DNA from 4 places in the Shewanella sp. 5S214 genome. Region 4 is predicted to be linked to each of the others. Evidence: predicted binding sites of a transcription regulator. Region 4 holds the regulator's gene; each other region holds the start of a gene.

Region 1 (4,219 bases), on a different contig from region 4:
CATCGACAAAATCATTGACGCCATTCACATTGTCAGAGCTACCAGAAAACAACAGTAAATTAATTTTATGTTGCTCGAAAACGGCAGCAACACCTTTCATAAATTTACTGGCCACAGGATCTGATACCATGTATTCAATACTGTCCGACAACACCAATGCGACCGTATCAAATTTACCACGCCTTAAAGATTGCGCGGCTTTATTAGGTCCAAAATATCCTAGCTCGTTGCAGGCAGCGAGAATGTCTGTGCGGCGTTTTTCCGACAACTGATCTGGACGATTAAACGCATTAGATACCGTCGCATTCGACACACCTAATTCTTTGGCAATACTTTTTAAGGTCCAATGCTTGGAGTCTGGCATAACGGGTCCGTTTACGTCGTGGTTTTAGCCTAAACAGCTATTTATAACATGAATATATCGATGCTAAGCGGTGAAAACAACCCAAGCAATACTTCAGATGCAGGCCTAGGGTTGAAGCAAATAAACGGCACCAGCAGTTAAACTGCTGCCAAATTATAAATGGTCTTGCTGTTGAACATGTTCGACCAAACTGGCTATCGACATGTTTTGTTCAAACGTTGGATTGTCTATGCGTTTTGCAAACCAGAAACGAGGCTTCCAATAGATATTATTCAAACTCGAAATTTTTACCCCTTTTTTAGTCGAGGCATGTAAAAAACGATCATTGCCCATGTAAATACCGACATGATGAACCGTCCGAGTGGTTTTAAAAAAAACTAAATCGCCGGTTTGTAACTGGCTGCGCGGCACGTCTTTGCCCAAAGTCCCCTGTGAATTCACTGTGCGAGGTAGTTTGTCGCCGACAATGTTCAGGTAGGCCAAATACACAAACCCTGAACAATCTACGCCATTTCGGCTCAGGCCACCTAAACGATATGGCGTACCTTTCCATTGATTATGAAAACTTAACAGGCTTGACTCGCTCCACTTGGGCGCTTCTTGCTTAAGCATGGGTGGAACTACCACAGGCTTAGGTGCGATAACCACTTGCGGACTAGACGCACATGCCGACAGCAGCAAAACCAAACAACTAAGTAATAATCTTTTAGCCAATTAACCCTACTCCAAACACCGAAAAAACCGCTCTATGTAGCAATATTTTTTCCACAATACACGCTCAAAATCACTGCTGCAGCACTTGAATCTATCGAGTCATCATCTGCATACACTGCACTAAAGCTCGCTTAGCAGCCATTTTATCGACTTTAATTTGGCAGCGTAGCATAGTTCCTTGCCAGTTCGCCCAAAAAACACTCGCTAGTGTTAATGCTGGCAAGTCTGTACGGATATGGCCTTGCTGCTGCCCCTGCTCGATAAGCGCACTCAATAAGCCCAACCATTGATCATAAAGGTGGTTTAAGGTTTGATGCAATAAAGGCGCTTTGCTACTGACTTCAACCATTAAGTTACCCATTAAACAGCCGCGAGGCTCACTGCCACTAAACAGCTCATCAATGAGTTGATGATACCCATTAAGCATTGTTGATAAATTAGTTTTAAAATTTACGCTTGAATCGATAGCAATAGGTTGAATACGTAATTGAAAATAATGTTCGGCAACGGCTGCCGCAAACGCCTCTTTACTGGCAAAGTAATGGTAAAAAGACCCTTTAGGAATACCGACCTCGTCGAGAATTAATTTAATGCCCACGCCACTATAACCGTGTAACGCAAAAAGCTTTTCGCCTACGGCGCATATTGATTGTCTACTTGCTGCACTTTTGTTCATTGAGCCTCCATTTCAATGACAGGATAAACAAGAATAGACCAGTCGGCTAACTTTAGTTGCTAATAATCAAAATATAGTGACTTATTGCCTATTTTAGGCATAAAAAAACCAGCCCAAAGGCTGGTTTAAAGATTATCAATAGATTACTGAGTGACACGTAACTTATTAACAACATCTTTTACGTCATCAGTATTTTTGGCAATCATTAAAGCTAAATCACGTTCAGCATCACTCGATACCGAACCTTTTAATGTTACCACGCTATTTTTTACCTCAACGTCAATATCGGTACCAGATACGTCGGCTGAGAATAATAGTCGCGTTTTGACTACGGTAGCGACTTTTGAATCGGTGATGTTTTTAGCGAGATCATTAGTGTCTTTATCGCTATCAGGCTTCATTACCGACAATTCATTATTGACGTCTTTAACGCCATCTAAGCTTTGCACTAATTCTCCGGCAAGTGCCTTATCAACACTACTGTTAACTTTACCTGTTAGGGTCACATTGCCATCATGTACGTCGGTATTAATATCGAATGAATTCAAATTAGTATTTAACAAAAGTGTGGTTTCAGCTTTACCATCGATCCACGCATCTTTTGCATCATCTTGCCAATCTTGTGCTGCACTTGCACCGAATGCCATTGAACCTAACATGATGCTCATTACTACAGATAATGTGGTCTTTTTCATAAAGATTTCCTCCGTTGTTAATATCAAGGATTATAGTGCTCGAATCATGCCAACAATTATAACCACATGTAAAATAACAACTAATTAGAGTTTTTCATTGATATGATGACTTTAAATAGTAATGTTATCGGACTTTTTTACCGATACTAGGTAAATTTTTCCTCATGGCAATCAAGAGTGGCTTAACCTCGACTAGACTTAAAAGGTGACGAAGCAAACATCAACAAAAAACGCCTGATAATCAACATTATCAGGCGTTTTTATTACCTGCAGACTAATTACCTGCAACGGAAAGGCGTTTCATGGTATCAAAACTCATCTGTAGCCAAGCAATGCCTTCGGCAAGTTGCCCTGCGACACGCTTATTTTTAGTTTTTTTAGCGGCGTACTTTAATTGAGTTAATACTTGTTGCTCAGTTTCAACCAATACTGCAATCACCTGCGGTAGTGGTTTATCCTGTATCAGGTGTTCGGCCTTAGCATAGTGTTTATATGAAGATTGTTGGTGAAAGGTTTTACTGTCCATAGGCCTTGCTTGACTGGATCGCATCAACGTAAATAATGGTGTTAAACGCGTTAGCATGCATTTTCTAATGTCAGCCATATGGATAAAAACCCGCTTAATATTGTAATCGTCGGCCCCTAGTATTGCTTGGGCATAAAATTGCTCGCCCTCTTGGCATAAATCAATCGCCTCATGCAAAAGCCACACATCGGACTCAACTTGTTCGTCTCGAGTATATGATTTCAACGCAAATCCTCCTGTATTCGATAATTTAACTAGTACTTTGCTCTATAGGTTGTATAACCTATAGAGATCCAGCACATATTATGTAAGCAAAGCCTAAACATAAGCACGTCTGCACATGGACAAAATTTAATTAACCATCTGATTATTATTGTTATTATAATATTTTGTTACACGTTAATGGCCTAACAACACTGAATGATTGTCTTTAGTTGTCACACGACACCCGAGACAAACATTGGACTACATACCACAGGGAGTGAATCGGCATGCCACGTCCAACACTTTTTTACCATTTACACCGTCAAGAAGGTGAAGCTCGTCTACTTGCTTTACCAAGTAGCCAGCACTTTAATAAGATTGCCAGCTCAGTTGACCAGTCCTGGTTAGACCAACTGAAGAGTAACTCAATAGACGTTGCTATCATTGAACTGTCACAATTAAGCCAACAAGAATACGCTGAGCTAACTGACAGTTCGATAATGTCTGATATTGAGCTCATCTTCTTAACCGAAGGTAAGCCAAACCCCAACTTAGATCATTTAATGTCAAAAACGGCTGGTTATCATTTTCGCCAGCCTTACGATGCTGATGTGATTAACGACACGCTAGAAGACTTTGCCCGAGACTTCAAATCGCAATCGACTAAGCAAAAACAGCCTTTTTCGAGTGAACTAGACCAATATGGTTTATTGGTTGGTTCATCGCGTGCGATGCACAAGTTATATCGCACTATTCGTAAAGTCGCTGTCACCGAGAGCAACGTGCTCATCGTTGGTGAAAGCGGTGCAGGTAAAGAGCTCGTTGCCAATACTATTCATTTGGCTAGTCATAGAGTCGACGAACCCTTTATCGCAATTAACTGTGGTGCATTAAGCCCTGAACTGGTCGACAGCGAACTGTTTGGCCATGTAAAAGGCGCTTTTACTGGTGCTCATCGAGATCACCGTGGTGTATTTGAGCAGGCAGAAGGCGGCACCTTATTTCTTGATGAAGTCACCGAAATGCCGTTAGAACACCAA
Region 2 (4,219 bases), on a different contig from region 4:
GGCTGTTTTCTCAACACCAGTAACTAAATCTGGGTCAAATGCCGTTGATTTCTCTGTTTTTTCTACTTTATCTTTAGCCATTGTCTTGTAACCAGTTTTTAACTACTTGAGTGGAAAGTTCAGGCTCGTTAGCCACTAACGCTCTAATTGCTTTAATCATATCATCATCTTTATGCAAATTAGGTATATGAATTGAGCCATCATCAGCATAACTGTATTCCGCCTCTTTAGTATTGAGCATACCTAAGGTATCTGCTGCATACTGATCTTCAATTTCTGCTAACTCATGTCCAGGACGAACATCATCTGGCATGTTGATCCCATTAGGATTGGTGAGCTTCTTAAGCATAGGACGAACCACAGCCAAGATAAGCACTAAAATAACAATCGCACCTAATGCTAGCTTAATTGCACGCCAAAACCATGGTTGTTCCCACATATCAGGTTCAGGTAACTCTTCAATTAGCTGATCCATAAAGGGAACGGTTACCACTTCAAGAGCATCACCACGCTGGGTACTAAACCCAACAGCGCCCTCGAGTAAACGACGAATATTAGTTAACTCTTGCTCAGTTCTCGCTACACGAGTGACCTGGCCATTTTCATCTACTTGCCCAGGTTTAAAGTTAATCGCTACTGACACACTCACACGGCGTACCACACCAATTTGCTGACGAGTATGGCTGATAGTTGTATCTAATTCATAATTACGAGTCGCTTCTTTTGAAGAATCGCCAGATACGGTTGAAGCTGTCGCTTCACCTGCAACTTGCGGAATATCAGACTCCATCGGCGGTTGATTACTTAGCGCACCAGGAATACCACCAGAACTTCCACCCGTTGAGTTACGTTCAATGGTCATCTCACTTCTAATAGCCGGTAAATCTGGTGAAAAACGTTTTGCGGTTTGCTCTACTGCAGTAAAGTTCATATTAACATCAACCTGAGAAGTAAAGTTCTCTGGGCCTAAGATTGGCATTAGGATTGAGTCAATTTTTTTACGGTATTCAGCTTCTTGTTGCTGCACGAGCTCTTGCTCACGACGTGCTCTTGCTGAGGTACCATCTTGGCTACCTGAATTCAGCAAACGCCCATTGGAGTCAGTTACCGTTACACGAGAAGGCTCTAACCCTTGAACAGCCGAACCAACAATATCAACAATCGCATCAATCTCTTCTTGGCCTAAACCACCACGGCGCACACTCACAACTACTGTAGCACTTGGCTTAGAAGCATTGCGGGCAAAAACATTTTCTTTGGGTAACGCTAAAATAACTTTAGCACGGCTAATACTTTTTAATTCTTCAATAGCTCTGGCTAGGTTTTGTTCTTGGCTTTGTTTTAAGCGCGCTTGTTCCATACGTTGGCTAACACCAAAACCACTGTCTTGGCTTAAATAATCGTTAGCTTGAGTGCTACTTTGAATCCCCGCACGGCTAAGCAGTAACTTTACTTCTTGATATTTATCTTCAGGTACTTTCACAACATCGACGTTGATTTGATACTCGATTTGGTTTTTATCAAGCACATCTAAGACTTGGATCATCTCAGCTGTTTCCATTTTACCCAGAGGTCGATAATCTGGCTCTTGTGCCCACATCATCACAAACACAGCGAGCGCTAGGCATATCGCTAGTGCCAAAATCATGATCACTTGGCGCATCATATCTGCACCGCCGATGCCGCCAAGCAGCCCAGATTTATTCTCTTGCTGGACGCCGCCATCAACTGTTGAATCTGAACCTACCATCATGTCTGTGCTCACAATACGTACCTGCTATATCTAATGTTGTTATATTATTTAGTGCTTAACGCTATCTGCAGCTAAACAGGCATACTCATAATTTCTTTATATGCTTCAACGAGTTTATTACGTACCTGCACCGTTGCTTCAAAGGCAACACCGGCTTTCTCACGCGCAATAACCGTATCAGAAAGGGTAACCGTCGTATCGCCCATGTCTAAACGAGTGGCTAAATTGGACGAGTTTTGTTGTAACTCATTGACAGTGCCGACAGCCTGAGACAATAACTGACTGAAATCGACGCCTGTGGTGTTATTCACTTGCTGAGTAAGATTAGGTCGAATTGATGAGCCAATCGAAGGGGCTATTTCGCCACGAAGTGACTGCATTTCTTGCATTAATGGATTTGCGCTAATCTGCATGATGTAACTCCCTTTCGTCGACTTTTTGACGACAATAATAACTAATAAAGAGTTAAAGCAATTTAGATGCCAATATTAGAAGAAATATAATATGAGTAGATAAAATGGCGGGAAACAGAGCAAAAGTAACCGTTCCATTAGATAGGACAGGTTACTTTTTGCATCTTGACAGATGTTAGCAATAAATAAGCAAAGTTAATTAGACTATAAATCATAAGGTTAATTAACCAATTACAGATAACGCTAAGCAGGAAGTTGAATGCCCATATCACGCATTTTGGCCATCTTATAACGTAATGTTCGAGCACTTATACCGAGTTTTTCAGCGACCTTTTTTCGACTCCCCTGACATTGATTCAAGGTTTCTAAAATAATCACATGTTCTTGGGCCTTTAATTCGTCACCTAAGCCATCTACTTCAATAGACTGCTCTGTCTCTGCATATTCTGTGGCAACTAACTTCACATCAGCAGAGTCGATAATAATATCATTGACACCAATGTCATCATTTACTCGTAATATCAAGGCGCGTTGAATAACATTGTCTAACTCTCGCACATTACCCGGCCAGCGATGAGTCAGTAACCGTCGAGTTGCCGCATCATCAAGTTTAGGCACCGACGTCATATTCAATGCTTTAGCATGCTTCGCCAATAAATGACGTGCTAACGGAAGAATATCCGCAGGACGTTGGTTTAGTGCTGGCCACGTCAGTGGAAATACGTTAATGCGGTAATATAAATCTTCTCTGAATTCGCCAGACGTCGCCAACGATTTCAAATCGCGGTTTGACGTTGCGAGAACTCTCACATCTAATTTTATGGTTTTACGGCCACCTAAACGCTCTACTTCGCGCTCTTGTAATACCCGTAATAATTTTGCTTGTAAGCCAAGCTCCATCTCAGAAATCTCGTCAAGCAATATGGTGCCGCCCTGAGCTTGTTCGAACTTGCCTGGACAAGCTTGATAAGCACCAGTAAATGCACCTTTTTCATAACCAAATAAGGTGGCTTCTAACATGTTTTCTGGTATTGCCGCACAATTAATCGCAATAAATGGCTGCTCATTACGTTGGCTATGCTGGTGAATATAGCGTGCCAGCACTTCTTTACCTGAACCACTCGGGCCCATGATCATGACCGAAGCATCTGACACCGCAACGCGCTGAGCCAGCGCCAACAATGCTAAACTTTTCTCATCGGCAACCACGGGATTGTCGTGATTTTGTTTTAAAGGCAAATAGCGTGATACCTGATTTAATAACACTTCTGGTGCAAAAGGCTTAGCAAGATAATCTACTGCGCCTAATTTCATCGCACTAACAGCACTGTTAATCGTGGCATATGCGGTCATTAATAATACCGGCACTTTAGGTTGATGTTGTTGTAAATAACTCAGCAAGCCCATACCACCGATGCCATCCATCTGCACATCGCTAATCACCATATCAAAGTGGTTTACTTTTAAGGCCAATATAGCCTCTTCAGCACTGCCAACATCAACACAGTCGTAATGGGCAAGCATCAGTGTATCAAGCAATGCTTCACGTAAATCAGCATCATCTTCAACTAATAGAATATTTGCTTCAGCCACGCGCCACCTCCTGAACACTCATTTTGTTAATGTGCGGAAAGCTCAAACGAATATGGCAACCCATACCGGGTTTACACGACAACTGTATCTGTCCACCATGGTTTCGTACTACCGACTGCACAACAGCTAAGCCTAAACCTGTACCTTGACTCTTTGTTGTAAAAAACGGCTCAAGTATTTGTTGCTGCATTGACGGTTCAAGCCCTTTGCCATTGTCAATAACATCCAATAATAGACCATCAGGCGTTTCACTGGCGCTGACTTTTATTTTTGTGGCCCCTGCTTCAATACTGTTCATCACTAAATTATTTACCGCTGAACTGAGCGCATTCGCATTGGCAAGCATCAATGAATGTGAAGTATCTTCAACAACCAGCTGACAATGTTTTTTATCTGCAATCGGTTCACAACTGGCCATCACTTGGCTGATTATCTCATCCATTGAAACAGATTCAGCCAT
Region 3 (4,219 bases), on a different contig from region 4:
ACTTATGCACACGTGACAAGTGTGTCATTGGGCACTGCCGCGACAGGGGCTATTTTGAATTTGCGTGGAGTAGGCGGAATTAAGTTATCTGACGTACTCGCAGTATCTGAAACATAGTAAGGCCTGTATTGAATTATTGGCTTTATTGATAAATGAATTAATTGTGAGAGGTGAACTATGTCATTTAACATTGCACTGAGTGGTATTGCTGCCGCGCAAAAAGACTTAAATACAACCGCGAATAATATCGCAAACGTGAATACTATTGGTTTCAAAGAATCACGAGCCGAGTTTGCTGATGTGTACGCAAATTCTATTTTTTCGAACAGTAAAACCGCTGTCGGTGGTGGAGCAACCACCACTCAAGTGGCACAGCAATTTCATCAAGGTAGCTTGCAATTTACCAGTAACTCACTGGATATGGCTATCAGTGGCGGTGGTTTCTTCGTTACGTCGTCTGAGTTAGGGTCGCAAGATCAGTCATATACACGTGCAGGGGCATTTAAAGTTGACTCGGCCAACTATATGGTCGATTCAGCGGGTAACTTTTTACAAGGTTTCCCTGTTGATGAAGATGGTAACTCGACTTCTGTGAGTTTAACCACAACCCAACCGATTAAGATCCCTGACACTGCAGGTAGCCCAGTGCAAACCGGAAATGTTGGTTTGCAAATGAACCTTAATGTGGGTGAAACCGCATTAGACCCAGCTAATTTTAATCCAAACGATTCTGACACGTTTAATAATTCAACCTCGGTGACAATTTATGATTCATTAGGTGAGTCGCACATTATGACCACTTATTTCATTAAACCGACCAATGGTTCATTTACAGGTGAAAGTAATTGGGTTGCTTTTTATGCTGTTGACGGTGATCCCGTTGATTTAACAGCTGGCGCTGGTACTTATTCAACAGATACCAATGGTGATGGCACTGCTGATGCGACGGGTACTGCATCCGCTGCTAATCCCGATGGATTAGGTGGAGTCTGGTCAGGAGCTGTGCTTAAATTTAACTCTGTAGGTGCTTATACTGGCAGTGATCCTGCTAACATTACCACTGAAGCATTAGGTGCTGGCGGTGCTGGTGCATTGGGCCCTGGAGCTGATGGTACTCAAACACTTACGATAAAATTTAATAATCCAACTCAGTATGCATCTCCATTTGAAGTCACTGAATTGACTCAAGATGGTATTACCGTAGGGCGATTAACCAATGTCGGTATTGGGTCTGATGGTCTGATTACCGCCAGTTACAGTAACGGTTCAACGGTTCCGTTGTCGCGTGTGGCATTAGTACGTTTTGCTAATGAGCAAGGTCTTACTCAGGTGGGTAATACGTCTTGGAAAGCCAGTTTAGATTCAGGTGCAGCATTAGCTGGTGAGGCAAATAGTGGTACATTTGGTAGTATTCGCTCTTCTGCACTTGAACAGTCAAACGTTGATTTAACCACTGAGCTTGTCGATTTAATCTCAGCTCAGCGTAACTTCCAAGCTAACTCACGTACGCTTGAGGTTAACAATACCTTGAACCAAACGATATTACAGATCCGCTAAATGATCCTTAGGCTATATATAGGTGTTGCCGTTTACGGCAACACCTTGCCTTTTCCACCTCGTTACTTGTCCCCCTTATTACACCCCTCGCGTCGATAGAAGCTTTTTTGACACTCATGCGCTACCCATTAATTTTATTGATTAACTGATTCATACAGTTACATCTCAATCCTCTCACTTAAAAATCGTTGGCATGATGCTTGCTTATTCTGTGTATATAGTGTTTTTGCAGAAAGTTTGACGGAGCAAAAAATGGACAAATTTCTTTATATTGCCATGAGCGGCGCAAAGCAAGGGATGAATGCCCTAGCAGTGAGTGCGAACAATCTTGCTAACGCGAATACTGATGGATTTAAAGCTGACATGGTCCAAGCCCGTTCAATGCAGGCATTTGGTGAAGGTTTGCCTACACGGGTATTTTCGATGATGGAAAGCCCAGGCAGTAACTTTAATGGCGGCCCCATTAAAACTACTGGTCGCGATCTTGATATTGCGGTTAAAGGAGATGGCTGGCTTGCTGTGCAGGCGGCTGATGGTTCCGAGGCATATACCCGCGCTGGTAGTCTAAAAATTGACAGTACCGGCTTGTTATTAAATAGCCGTGATCGTCCCGTTATGGGCGCTTCAGGTCCCATTGTGTTACCCATTCCAGTTGAAAAAATAGAGATTTCGGCCAACGGTATTATTTCTGTACGCCCTCAAGGGGCAACCGCAGAGGTAATAGAAGAGGTCGGAAGGATTAAGTTAGTTAATCCTGGTAACGAAAACCTTATGCGCGGTGAAGATGGTTTATTTCGTCTTATTGCCGGTGGCAATGCGCCAAACGACCCAGGCGTTCAAGTTGAAAGTGGTGCGGTCGAAGGCAGTAATGTTAATTCTGTGCATGAAATGGTCGCCATGATTGATATTCAACGTCAATACGAAATGCAAGTCAAAATGATGAAGAACGCTGAAGAGATTGATCGAGCGTCCACTTCCTTGATGAGAATTAGTTAGGAGTAATTATTATGCATCCAGCGTTATGGATAAGTAAAACCGGTGTCGACGCCCAACAAACCAATATTGCGGTTATTTCAAATAACGTGGCTAACGCCAGTACCGTTGGATTTAAGAAAAGTCGTGCAGTATTTGAAGACCTTCTTTATCAAACGGTTAACCAAGCTGGTGGCATTAGCTCAGACAATAGCAAGTTACCTAATGGTTTAAACATTGGTGCCGGTACTAAAGTGGTTGCCACGCAAAAAATGTTTACCCAAGGCAACATGCTGACTACAGATAACTCATTAGATTTAATGATTGAAGGTTCGGGCTTTTTTGAGGTGCAAATGCCAGATGGTACAGCAGCCTACACCCGTAACGGCCAGTTTAGCTTAGATGATACCGGCCAAATCGTCACACCAGGTTCTGGTTATGTGGTTCAACCGCCTATCACTATTCCAGAAAACTCCACCAGTATTACGGTGTCGGCCTCGGGTGAAGTGTCAGTGCAAACCCCAGGTACAGCTGCCAGTCAGATTATTGGCCAGTTAACCATGACAGATTTTATTAACCCTGCTGGTTTAGATCCATTAGGGCAAAACTTATACACCGAAACAGGTGCCAGTGGCACGCCTATTCAAGGTACTGCATCACAAGACGGTTTAGGTTCTATCCGCCAAGGCGCATTGGAAACCTCTAACGTTAATGTGACAGAAGAATTGGTTAACCTTATTCAAGGTCAACGTATTTACGAGATGAACTCCAAAGTTATCTCGGCGGTTGATCAGATGCTGTCTTATATTAATCAGAATCTCTAAGGAGCTAACATGATTAAATACATTGCGTTAGCGTCAGTATTGTTATTGGCTGGGTGCAGTTCTACGCCCAAGAAACCGATTGCTGATGATCCATTTTATGCGCCGGTATACCCAGATACTGTACCAACGCAAGTGGTGCCAACGGGATCTATTTATCTTGATAGCCAGGCATCAAGCTTGTATTCCGATATTCGTGCGCATCGGGTCGGTGACATCATCACTGTGACCTTAAAAGAATCAACCCAGGCGAAAAAAAGTGCCTATAACCAAATCAAAAAAGGCACTGACTTAACCGTCGAGCCTATTTATGCTGGTGGCAAAAATGTGTCTATAAGTGGTATCCCGCTCGATCTTGGTTATAACGACAGCATGAATACTAAGCGAGAATCAGATGCCGATCAATCAAACAGTTTAGATGGCAGTATTTCAGCCAACATCATTCAAGTACTTAGCAACGGCAATTTAGTTATCCGTGGTGAAAAATGGATTTCGATCAATAACGGTGATGAGTTTATTCGCGTCACTGGCATGATCCGCAGTGAAGACATTAACCCAGATAATACGATTGATTCTACACGAGTGGCTAACGCTCGTTTTCAGTATAGCGGTACCGGTACGTTTGCTGACTCCCAAAAAGTCGGTTGGCTGAGTTCATTCTTTATGAGTGACTGGTGGCCTTTCTAAGGAGTAATGCATGAAAACTAAATTGATCGTGTCGCTTGTAGCGTCGATATTAATGCTCAGCGCTTCTGCAAATGCGGAGCGGATTAAAGATATCGCCAGTATTCAGGGAGTACGAAGTAACCAACTAGTGGGTTATGGCTTAGTTGTTGGTTTGCCTGGTACCGGGGAGAAAACCCGATATA
Region 4 (4,219 bases):
CGTTCTAAATGCGGCATCCAGGTTTCAAATAAGTTTTCAATTTGCCAGATAAACTTATTCACTAGAGGTTGCCGACCTAAAAACTCTTGTACCGGTTCGTCTAAACCTGTGAGTGGTCGTAGTGCTATTTCCCAGTGTGGATTAGGTAAAAAGCGCACATCAAACATAAAGTCAGCTTCTGTTGGCATACCGTGTTTAAAGCCAAAAGACTCAAAGTTAATCACTAACTCTTTATCGACACTACCTAACAATATTTGCCTGACTTGGTCGCTTAATTCGTAAATATTCAGGGCAGAGGTGTCAATATAATGATCAACAATTTTTGCGATAGGCTCAAGTAAACGGCCTTCTAATATGATCGCTTCTTGCAGTGAAATATGATTTTTAGATAACGGGTGTAATCGACGCGTTTCGCTATAGCGTTTGAGTAGCACTTTATCATTAGAATTCAAAAAGAAGCTAATAATTTCAGTGTCATGTTCAAGTAAGGCAAGTTGATCTTGAAGGACTTTACCTTGCTCGGCAATGTTGCGTACATCAACACTAATTGCCACTAGATCGTTATTACCTTTGAGCTGAGCCAGTAATATGCCAATCAGTGGTAAAGGCAAATTATCAACACAATAATACCCTAGATCTTCTAATACTCTTAGAGCAACAGATTTTCCTGAGCCTGAACGTCCCGATACTATGACAAGTTTCATGCAGTAATAACCCGATAAAGTTCTGTTGAGTCGTGAGTTTTACGAAGCTGTTTCAATATTTGCTTATCGCTTAATTTTTGAGCCACGCTTGATAGCGTGCTTAAATGCTGTTGGCACTGATCTGCAGGTACTAACAAAGCAAATAAAATATCCACGGGCTGTTTATCGATTGCATCAAAGGCAATGGCTTCTTCACATTTAATAAATATTGCGATCGGATGCTCTATGGTCGTTAATCTACCATGAGGTATCGCAATGCCATTTCCTATACCTGTGCTACCCATTTTCTCTCTCGCTAATAGGCTTTCAAAAACCTCTTGCGAAGATAGGGGTGGGTACTGGGCAGCGACTAAATTGCTGATGAGTTCCAGTACTTTTTTCTTACTGCCCGGTGTGGCACAGGTAGTGCATTCCGGCTGCAGAATGGTACAAAGTTCCATCGTTAGTGTTTTGTATACTTCTCTTTGTGTTTAATTACCTGACGGTCGAGTTTATCGATCAGGGCGTCTATTGCAGCATACATATCAGTGCTTTCTGACATGGCAAAAATCTCTGCACCATTAAGGTTGATTTTAGCTTCTGCTTTTTGTTGTAATTTTTCTACATTGAGCACAACGTGTACATTATTGATCTGATCGAAGTGTCGTTCAAGCTTTGAAAATTTACCTTGAACGTATTCACGTAAAGATTCGGTAATGTCGATATTTCTACCTGTCATATTGATAAGCATAAAAATCCTCCGTTGCCTTGTAGGTTATAAACTCTTACGTTGGTTTGAGGGTGGAATGAGCATCGCTTCGCGGTATTTTGCAATCGTACGACGCGCAACGTTGATCCCCTGATCTGCCAGCAGTTGGGCCATTTTGCTGTCACTTAATGGCTTTTGCTGGTTTTCTGCCGCAACCAGTTTTTTGATAAAAGCACGAATAGCGGTAGATGAGCATTCTCCGCCATCGTCGGTGCTGACATGACTAGAGAAAAAGTACTTTAATTCAAATAGCCCACGTGGTGTGTGCATATATTTTTGAGTGGTAACCCGTGAAATAGTCGATTCATGCATTTCTACTGCTTCAGCAATATCATTGAGTACCATAGGTTTCATGGCTTCTTCACCATATTCAAAGAAACCTTGCTGAAATTGCACAATACAATTGGCGACTTTCAATAAGGTCTCATTGCGGCTTTCGATACTCTTGATGAACCATTTAGCTTCTTGTAAATGACCGCGAATAAATTGGCTATCGGCAGAGTTTTTACTGCTTCTAGCCATGGCTGCATATTGTTGATTAACGCCAATTTTAGGCATATTGTCCGGGTTTAACTCTACAACCCAACGGCCATTCTTCTTTAGTACGGTTACATCAGGAATAACATATTCGTCATCAATAGCGGTGACTAACAAGCCCGGGCGAGGGTTAAGTGACTGGATTAAGGTGATTGCGTCACGCAACTCGTTTTCTTTGAGCTTGGTTTTGCGCATCAATAATCTAAAATCGCGCCCAGCAATTAAATCTAAATAGTCTTTAATGAGCAGACGGGCATTGTCTATATGTGGGGTTGTGTCGGCATATTGGGCTAATTGAATGAATAAACATTCGCTTAAATCTCGTGCGGCAACACCAACGGGATCAAAGTGTTGAATACGTTTTAATACCGCTTCAACTTCATCTAGTTCAACACTTTCATCACCCATGGCTTCGAGAATATCTTCAGTGCTTTGGGTTAAATAGCCGCGTTCATCAATGGCATCAATGATCGCGGTAGCAATTGCTCGATCTGTGTCAGAAAATGGCGTGAGATTTTTTTGCCACTCTAAATGCTCATATAAGCCTTCAGTCGTTTCACCTTGGAATGGCATATCATCATCGCGCATGCTAGCACTGCCTGAACCTGACATTGGTGAGGCGGTGTACACTTCATCCCATGTGGTATCCATAGCTAAATCGTCCATGGTTTCTTTGGTCATGGATTCTGCTGTGTCGACTGTTGAGGTGTCTTTTTCTATATTGACCACGCTGTTGTCACTAAAGTCGGTGTCAGATTGGTCGCGACTTTCTTTTACTGAGTCTTTTGCTTGAGAAAACTCATCTTCTATTTCAAGCAATGGGTTTGAGTCCAATGCTTGTTGGATTTCTTGCTGTAGCTCCAATGACGATAATTGCAGTAAGCGGATCGCTTGCTGCAATTGAGGGGTCATGGTTAAGTGTTGACCCATTTTGAGTTGGAGTGACGCTTTCATTTACCGCTTATCCCTAGATGATTTCCATAAAAATGACAATCTCGAAAACTGTAATCGATTGTCACATACATCAATGACATTTAACGCTATTTAGATATCGTTCAATGAAATGAGTTAGATAGACTAAAAGGCCAGTAAAGTAACTATAGCTTGAATTGTTCACCTAAGTACACAGCCCGAACTTGTTGATTACTCAATATCTCATCAGGTGTGCCTTCGGCAATTAAATTGCCCTGGCTGACAATATAAGCGCGCTCACAGACGTCTAAGGTTTCACGTACGTTATGATCGGTAATTAATACCCCTAAGCCGCGGTTTTTAAGCTGTTGAATGATTTTTTTTATGTCGATGACAGAAATAGGGTCAACCCCCGCAAAAGGCTCATCGAGCAAAATAAATTTAGGATTAGCGGCCAGCGCGCGCGCTATCTCTACTCGACGACGTTCCCCACCAGACAACGACATGCCTTGGCTGTCGCGAATATGGGTGATATGGAATTCTTCTAATAAATGCTCTACTTGCTCAATCCGTTGGTCGGTAGTGAGTTCTTTACGAGTCTGCAATACGGCCATAATATTGTCGTATACGGTCAGTTTGCGAAAAATACTGGCTTCTTGCGGCAAGTAACCAATCCCTTTGCGAGCTCTAAGATGCATTGGGTCGGCGGTTAAATCGTCATCATCAATTAAGATCCGACCTTTATCGCTTTGCACTAAGCCGACAACCATATAAAACGTGGTTGTTTTACCTGCACCATTGGGGCCTAAAAGACCGACAATTTGGCCTGTTTTAACGGTTAAACTCACATCTTTAACAACCTGACGAGTTTTATAGCTTTTAGCTAAATTTTCAGCCGTTAGGGTTATTTGGGTCATGGTTTGATCTGCTTTTTAACAGGAATTTCAGGGAGCTTTTGCTTTGGTGCAGTCTCGTCTTGGAAATTCTCAGGTTGAATAATAGTAATAACGCGATCTTTCCCTGTACCAGTACTTTCAGCAATCAGCTCTTGAGCGTTAATGTTGTACTTAATACGGTTACCAGTTACTTGGCTACCAGATTGATCCAGTTTGGCATTACCTGTCAATGTCAGTGTAGTGGTAGCAAGATCATAGCTTATTTCGTTGGCACTGGCGGTACCAATTTGACCGTCGTCTAACTCTTGTGAAAACGTTGCAGGGTTACCTATAGCGATGAGTTTTTTACTGGTGCTATTTTCGGGAGTAAACGCCCGTAACTCATCAGCATTAATGTTAATAGTGCCTTGAGTAACGGTAAC

What was found. Region 4 encodes sigma-54, which starts transcription at its own class of promoters, with help from an activator protein. Its sites were predicted from a motif close to GTTGGCACGNNNNTNGNNT; they were not measured.
Region 1: the regulator sigma-54 is predicted to act here: its motif matches at 2,485-2,503, upstream of ACED29_RS16530 (BON domain-containing protein).
Region 2: the regulator sigma-54 is predicted to act here: its motif matches at 2,222-2,240, upstream of fliE (flagellar hook-basal body complex protein FliE).
Region 3: the regulator sigma-54 is predicted to act here: its motif matches at 1,745-1,763, upstream of flgF (flagellar basal-body rod protein FlgF).

The regions. Positions count from the first base shown of each region.
Region 1 covers NZ_JBGOOV010000027.1:16,306-20,524, reverse strand. The annotation lists gene ACED29_RS16545 (LacI family DNA-binding transcriptional regulator) at 1-364, opposite strand, end outside; gene ACED29_RS16540 (C40 family peptidase) at 518-1,078, opposite strand; gene ACED29_RS16535 (TetR/AcrR family transcriptional regulator) at 1,170-1,754, opposite strand; gene ACED29_RS16530 (BON domain-containing protein) at 1,898-2,449, opposite strand; gene ACED29_RS16525 (hypothetical protein) at 2,724-3,200, opposite strand; gene ACED29_RS16520 (sigma-54-dependent Fis family transcriptional regulator) at 3,467-4,219, shown strand, end outside.
Region 2 covers NZ_JBGOOV010000005.1:95,839-100,057, reverse strand. The annotation lists gene fliG (flagellar motor switch protein FliG) at 1-81, opposite strand, end outside; gene fliF (flagellar basal-body MS-ring/collar protein FliF) at 74-1,753, opposite strand; gene fliE (flagellar hook-basal body complex protein FliE) at 1,825-2,166, opposite strand; gene ACED29_RS04865 (sigma-54 dependent transcriptional regulator) at 2,410-3,759, opposite strand; gene ACED29_RS04860 (HAMP domain-containing sensor histidine kinase) at 3,752-4,219, opposite strand, start outside.
Region 3 covers NZ_JBGOOV010000005.1:79,155-83,373, forward strand. The annotation lists gene flgD (flagellar hook assembly protein FlgD) at 1-117, shown strand, start outside; gene flgE (flagellar hook protein FlgE) at 178-1,557, shown strand; gene flgF (flagellar basal-body rod protein FlgF) at 1,810-2,553, shown strand; gene flgG (flagellar basal-body rod protein FlgG) at 2,565-3,353, shown strand; gene flgH (flagellar basal body L-ring protein FlgH) at 3,363-4,037, shown strand; gene ACED29_RS04805 (flagellar basal body P-ring protein FlgI) at 4,048-4,219, shown strand, end outside.
Region 4 covers NZ_JBGOOV010000016.1:49,042-53,260, forward strand. The annotation lists gene rapZ (RNase adapter RapZ) at 1-704, opposite strand, end outside; gene ptsN (PTS IIA-like nitrogen regulatory protein PtsN) at 701-1,144, opposite strand; gene hpf (ribosome hibernation promoting factor) at 1,147-1,434, opposite strand; gene ACED29_RS12090 (RNA polymerase factor sigma-54) at 1,459-2,943, opposite strand; gene lptB (LPS export ABC transporter ATP-binding protein) at 3,087-3,818, opposite strand; gene lptA (lipopolysaccharide transport periplasmic protein LptA) at 3,815-4,219, opposite strand, start outside.